One region of the Microlunatus panaciterrae genome, then DNA from elsewhere that is predicted to be linked to it. Evidence: riboswitches for the same ligand, from Rfam matches in the RefSeq annotation. Region 1 holds a riboswitch; the other holds the start of a gene.

Region 1 (3,401 bases):
GCTGGCGCCGGAGGACACCCCGAGGATGTACGGGTCGGCCAGCGGGTTGGCGAACATCGTCTGCATCAACAGCCCGGCGACGGCGAGGCCGGCCCCGGCGAGTGCGGCCGTCGCCACCCGGGGCAGCCGGATCTGGTCCAGCAGGACGGTCCAGCCGGGCTGGCCGGCATCCCCGGAGCTCAGGTAGGACCACAGTGCGTGCACCGGGATGGTCACCGATCCGGTCGAGATCGCCACCACCACGGCGACGACCGCCAGCGCGCCGAGCGCCACCAGCACCACGGTCGACCTCATCGGCGGCCCCACCGGGCCAGGGAAACTGTCACTGGACGCGGCAAATTTGCCGCGTCCAGTGACAGTTTCCCAAGTCGACTTGGGAAACCGACACCGACACCGGAACGGACACGGACACCGACACCGGCCCGGGGGAGCGCGGTCACCGCAGCTGCCGGTAGAAGGTGAAGGTGTGGTCGGGCATCAGGTCGGGATGCAGGATGGCGATCAGGTCGGTGATGGTGAGGTCCGGGCGCAGCACGCCCAGCTCGTAGAAGTTGTTGCCGCCGGACGCGTTCACCTGCAGGCTGGGGGCCCACACCTGACCGGACTTGAAGGCGGCGAACTCGGCGAACCGCGGCTCCTCGGCCAGCGCCTCCTTCTTGGTGGTCCAGTTGCTTGAGGTGAGCCAGACCGGGGCCGTCCGGGACTTGGCGAAGACCGTCTCCAGATCGGTCTGGATGCTGCCGGTCGAGGTGTCGTCGGCATAGGGCCAGCTGCCCCTGGCGTCGGTCAGCATCCGCCCCATGAAGCTGCCGCCGGCGGGTACCGACCAGACGCCCTGGTAGGGCTGGCTCACCACCGCCTCGGTGGGTTTCGCGTCCTTGGCCAGCGCGACAGCCGCGTCGTAGTCGTGAGTGATCCTGCCGAACACCTCGGTGGCCTTGTCCTCGGTACCGGTGAGGGCGGCGAAGTACTTGATCCACTCGGCCCGACCGAGCGGGTCGTTCTCGAGGAACTCGGCATCGGCCAGGACCGGGATCTTCGCGTCCCGCACCGTCGCGTACGCCGGATCCTCGACCCCGCCGGTGACCAGCACGTCGGGCTTGGCCGCCACGATCTTCTCGGCGTCGGTCGTGCCGGCCGGCGCGAACTCGGTGACCCCTGCCTCCGCCACCCGCTGCTGGGCGGCCTTGGAGGAGATGAACGCCTTGGACGAGACCCCGGTCAGGACGCCGAGCTTGCCGAGCGCCTCCAGTGAGGGGATGTGCGTGGTGGACGCCGAGAACAGGCTCTTCACCGGGGTGGTCAGGACAGTGGCCTTGGCGAGCTCCCCGGTCAATGCCGGGGCCTTCGCCCCGCACCGCACCAGGACGTAGCTCTCCGGCTTGCCGCCGACGACCGGCTGCTTGACGGTCAGCACCTGGTACGAGCGGTGGTAGCTCAGGGTGAAGTTCCGGGCGTACTGCAGTCTCTGCTTGGTGGGGTAGTAGTCGGTCTCGGCGTCGAAGTGGGTGATGCAGCCGTCGGCTCCGACGGCGGCCGGAGTCGGCCCACCGGCCGGTCCGGTACCGGTGCCGGTTCCGCAGCCGGCCAGCAGCAGCGCTGCCGAGGCGGCCAACGTGCCGATCAGCGTGGTCAACGAGGGTGACCTGTGGGTGGTGGTGTGGTTCATGTGTGCTCCCGGGCGCGGGCGCGCCCTGGTCGGGGCGCCTGGTCCGTCGACCGCGCGGTCAGGGCACCTGCTTCCAGCTGCCTGGGGCCTCACACGAGCACTCCTCGCAGAGTGCACCGGGTGGTCGTCCCTCGCGACCCCAGACGCACAGGTCGGCGACCCGTGCGCCAACGGCAGGTCTTCGGACTCGTGGGCGGGGCCTTTCGGCCGGACCTACCGGCTGTCGCTTCCCAGGCCCACCCGTGTCGTCGACACGAGGACGCCCAGTGCTCTATGACAGCTGTCGTTCCCACTCACCGCTGCGGGGCAGCACCGGATTCACACCGGTTTCCCTTTCCGCTGGCCGGATCAGCCTATCGCAGGAATCACCACTCCACTGCGTCGCGGATCGGCCCCACCGCCCTCGACGCCGATGGCCGAGACGCCGCCGAAGTAGGGGTCGAGCCGTTCGGACACGAGCACCTCGTCACCCGCCAGCCGCAGTGCGTCGACGACCGCGTCGGAGAAGCCGGGTTCGAGCCGTACGGCCGCCGGCAGCGCATTCAACCGCGGCGCGTTGATGGCCTGCTGCGGGGCCGCGCCGGCCAGCACCCGCAGCACGCACTGCACCAACGCCGGCCGGATCCGTGACCCGCCGGCCGCTCCGGCCACGAGGATCAGGTTCCGGTCACCGTCGAGGGCGACCAGCGGCGACATCATCGAACCCATCCGGCTGCCCGGGTGCAACGCCTCCCGGATCAGCTCCCCCTCGCCCAGCATGGAGTTCAGGTGCACGCCGAAGCCGGGGACCCAGATGCCGGCGCCGAGGCCGAGGCTGGTGGTGACGGCGCAGGCGTTCCCGTCCTTGTCGACGGCCACCAGGTTGGTGGTCTCCGCCCGCCGAGCCGGGCCGCGCAGCGCCGCAGCCAGGGCGAGCGCCGCCGCCGGATCGTGCAGCGGGTCGGCCCTGACCCCGACCGCCGCCCGGGCCAGGGTGCCGAGGACGTCGTCGAGGTCGTCGCCGCGCGCCAGCACCGTACGGCCACGGATGTCCACCCCGGCCGGCTCGGACTCCCGCACCCGGTAGGCGGCCAGATCGGCCATCGACAGCGCTCCGCCGTCGGCGACAGCAGCGACCGCCGCCGCGGCGAAGGCTCCGGTGTAGAACCCGGCAGGGTCGTCGGCCAGCAGCGCATAGGCCGCGGGATGGTCCGGATGGTGCAGCAGGTCACCGGCCTGCAGGTTGGTGCCGTCCGGGCGCCGGTAGACCCGGGCGCCGTCGCCGGCGTGCATGGCCGACGTGATGTGCGGCAGGAGCGCCGCATGCTCGTACGGCAGCGGCGTGCCGTGCGCCGCCTGGTGTCCCGGCTCGACCACGTCGGCCCAGTCGAGGCGGCCCCAGCGCCGCCAGAGGTGATGGGCCCCGGCCGGGTTGCCCGGGACGGCGACGGTAGCGGCGCCGATGTCGTAGGGGATCGGCTGACCGCCCAGCGAGACCTCGATCGGCGTGCCCGGCCCGGCGGTCCGACCGTCCAGGCCCGGTACGGCGACGAAGAAGTCGACGCAGTGCACCCGCCTGGTGGCAGCCTCGTAGTAGACGGCGAAACCGCCGCCGCCGAGGCCGGTGAAGATCGTCTCGGCGGCGCAGCTGACCAGCATCATCGCCACCGCGGCGTCGGCCGCGGAACCACCCCGCCACAGGATGTCCGCACCGGCCTGGGCCGTCGAGGGATGGGCTGCAGCCACTCCAGGT
Region 2 (3,401 bases), 850 kb from region 1:
GCTGACGGACGGCCAGCCGGGTGGACTGTCTGAGCTGGTCCCAGTCGATCCTGGCCTGTCCCTTCGAGCCGTGGAGGTGCCGGGACAGGTTGATCGACGCCAGGTTGCAGACCGCGACGTTGTCGCGGTCCTGTGGCAGGCAGATCTCGGTGCACAGGTTGGACAGGTGGATGGTGCCGGTGTTGTTGTTCAGCGCCCGGGTGTTGACGGTGTCCTTCCAGGTCAGCCAGGGGTGCGAGGTCGTCTGCAGGGAGATCAGGATGGCCCTGAACTGCTCGCGGGCCCGGATCCTGCTGAACCGGCGCAGCTCGCCGCGCTCGGCCTGCTCGACGTAATCGGCGTAGCGGGCCGAGAACTCCGCACCGTACAGCTCGGGCAGGTCAGCCACCTCGAGCGGGTCGAACAGATACCAGTCGTCGTCGGCGCGGACCCGCTTCATGAACTCGTCCGAGATCCAGACCGCGGTGTTGGCGGTCCTGGTCCGGCGGTAGGGGTCGCCGGCGTTCTGCCTCAGGTCCAGGAACTGGGCGAAGTCGAGGTGCCAGTTCTCCAGATAGAAGCACAACGCCCCGAACTTCTTGCCGCCCCGGGACACGGCCCGCAGCGTCGAGTCGATGGTGTGCATGAACGGGATCGGCCCGGTGGAGGTGGTGTTGTTGCTGCGGATGGGGGACCCCTCCGAGCGCAGCTTGGTGACGGACAGCCCGATGCCACCGGTGCCCTTGGTCAGCCACATGACGTCGCGGATGGACTTGGCGATGTGCTCGATATCGTCCTCCAGCTGCATCACGAAGCAGTTGGACAGCTGCGCGTACGCGGTGCCCGCGTTGACCAGGGTGGAGCCGGCGGCGAGGTACTCCAGCCGCGACATCTTGTCGTAGAACTGCAGCGCGGCGGCGGTGGCGTCCGCCTCGTTCAGGGACAGGCCCATGGCGACCCGCATCCAGAAGAACTGCGGCACCTCGATCGGCTGCGCATCGGAACCGTTCAGCAGGTAGCGGGTCCTCATCGTCTGCGCACCGATGTAGTGCAGCAGGTCGTCCCGGCCCGGGTCGAGCGCGGCCGCAAGCCTCGGCAGGTCGAACGCCCCCGGCAGCCTGTGGTCCAGCAGGCCCTGGTTGACACCTCGTTGGAGGTAGCCCTCGAACAGGTCGCGGTGCCGGCGCCGAAGCTGGTCCGGGTCGGCGCAGAACGCCGCGCCGGACTCCGCCGGTCGGGCGAGCACCTTCTTGTACAGGGTCTTCACCAGCAGCCGGCTGGCGATCGTGTCGAAGGCCGGGTCCTCCTTGACGTTCTGCAGGGCGACCTGGATGACGGACTCGTCGAGCTGCTCGCTGGTGATCCGGTCGAACAGGGTGATCTCCAGCTCGGACTGGATCTGGGTGGCACGGGTGACGGCGTCATCGAGACCGCGGGCGGCCTCCTCGATCGAGCGGGCGACCTGGTAGCCGTCGTAGGGCTCGATGCTGCCGTCACGCTTGACGACGCTGACGTCCGCCGGGGTGATCGTTGGATGGTGGTGGGTGGGCTCTGACTGCATGGGACATCCCTCGTGTCGCACTGACTGGTGCAGCCCGTGGTCTCTGGGAGGCAGGGAGGACCGACCGCCGAGACGGCGCGGCACGTCCCCTGGCTCTCCCACGGAGCCGCGGACCATCTCCCGACTCTGCGCGGGAGATGCGCTGGCAGGTCTTCGGACTCGCGAGCAGCCGATCGGGCTCGGCCGGGGATGATCACCGGTCGGGGCCGTCTCGGTGGCCTACTGGTCGTCGCTTCCCAGGTGTTCCCAGTGCATCTGACGACGTTCGTTCTCGCTCACCGCTGCGGGGCAGTTCCGGTCTCGCACCGGATTCCCTCTTGCGACACCCGCTCTGGCTGAGCGGATGAACCAGCTGCAAGACCACCATATATGGAAATGACACGAATGTAACTACCTAGATCTAGTGGTTCTGGATCCAGGTCCACGAAACTGCCCTGGGAAAGGAGGCTCCCTAGGTCATCCACCGCTATCGTCAGACGGTGAGCACCACGAAGCAGGAACCGCTGACCGGCTCGTCGGCCGAGTCGTCGCAGGACAGCAGCATGCTGACAGTGGTGATCGCCTTCGGCGCCAACCTGCTGATCGCGATCGCCAAGTCGGTGGCGGCCTTCCTGACCGGGTCGGCGTCCATGCTGGCCGAGGCGGCCCACTCCTGGGCTGACACCGGCAACGAGGTCTTACTGCTGGTCGCTGAGCGCAAGGGCGACCGCGGGCGGGACACCAAGCACCCGCTCGGCTACGGCCGAGAGTCCTACGTGTGGTCGATGATCGCCGCCTTCGGGCTGTTCACCGCCGGAGCAGTGGTGTCGATCATGCACGGCGTCCAGGCGCTGGTGGCGCCGGAGCCGGCGACGGACTACACGATCAACTACATCATTCTCGCGATCGCCTTCGTGCTGGAGGGCGTCTCGTTCACCCAGGCGTTCCTCCAGTCCCGCAAGTCGGCCCGCGCCCTCGACCGCGAGCTGCTGTCGCATGTGATGAAGACCTCCAACCCGACACTGCGAGCGGTGTTCTTCGAGGACTCGGCGGCGTTGCTCGGGCTGCTGATCGCCGCCGCCGGAATCGGCCTGCACCAGCTCACCGGCTCACCGGTGCCCGACGCCATCGGGTCGATCCTGGTCGGCCTCCTGCTGGGCGTGGTGGCTGTCGTCCTGATCGACCGGAACCGGCGTTTCCTGGTGGGACAGGCGGTCACGCCGGGCCTGCGGAGCCGGGTGCTGTCGCGGCTGCTGCAGCTCGACGAGATCGAGCGCATCACCTACCTGCACCTTGAGTTCGTCGGACCGAGCCGGGTCTTCCTGGTGGCTGCGGTGGACATGACCGGCGACGACGCCGAGCACGACCTGGCCGTCAGGCTGCGGGCGGTCGAGCGGGCGCTGGAGAAGGACGAGTTCGTCGAGGAGGCGGTACTGACACTGGCCACCGCGGATGAGCCCTCGTTGAGCTGAGCTCACCCGCGGTGGCCGGAGTCGTCCGTCCGAGGAGCCGTGGGACCTGACCGGGTGTCAGCGCGGGCCGCCGACCTCGATCACACCCTTCTGCACCGCCTTCGTCACCGCGTCCGCCTCGGCCCGGGTCAGCGTCCCGGCCTTGACCGCCGCGTCGAGCCTGCTCTTGAGTGCCGCGGCGCGCTCGGCCTGGGCGGCGGTCCGGATCTGGTCCAGTGCCGCCTTCACCTTGGCCTCGGGGATGCCGAGCTTCGCGGCCAGCTGCTTGGCCAGTGCAGCGTCGCGCGCCGCCGGTGTCGGGCGGTCGGTGCCGGCCGACGGCGGGGCGGTCGGCCTGTTCTCGTCCCTGATGGCCCGCAGTGCGGCGGTCACCTTGGCCTCGGTGACGCCGAGCTTGTCGGCCAGGCTCC

The links. A riboswitch is a leader RNA that binds a small molecule or an ion and turns the genes downstream of it on or off. The one in region 1 is predicted to bind cobalamin.
Region 2: it holds a riboswitch for cobalamin, as region 1 does, so the genes downstream of both, JOE57_RS16215 (ribonucleoside-diphosphate reductase subunit alpha) here and JOE57_RS12355 (ABC transporter substrate-binding protein) in region 1, are expected to answer to the same signal.

The regions. Positions count from the first base shown of each region.
Region 1 is NZ_JAFBCF010000001.1:2,709,247-2,712,647, forward strand. It holds gene JOE57_RS12350 (FecCD family ABC transporter permease) at 1-294, opposite strand, end outside; gene JOE57_RS12355 (ABC transporter substrate-binding protein) at 437-1,669, opposite strand; cobalamin riboswitch at 1,825-2,045, opposite strand; gene JOE57_RS12360 (gamma-glutamyltransferase) at 2,018-3,401, opposite strand, start outside.
Region 2 is NZ_JAFBCF010000001.1:3,556,519-3,559,919, forward strand. It holds gene JOE57_RS16215 (ribonucleoside-diphosphate reductase subunit alpha) at 1-1,540, opposite strand, end outside; cobalamin riboswitch at 1,668-1,908, opposite strand; gene JOE57_RS16220 (cation diffusion facilitator family transporter) at 2,020-2,991, shown strand; gene JOE57_RS16225 (hypothetical protein) at 3,049-3,401, opposite strand, start outside.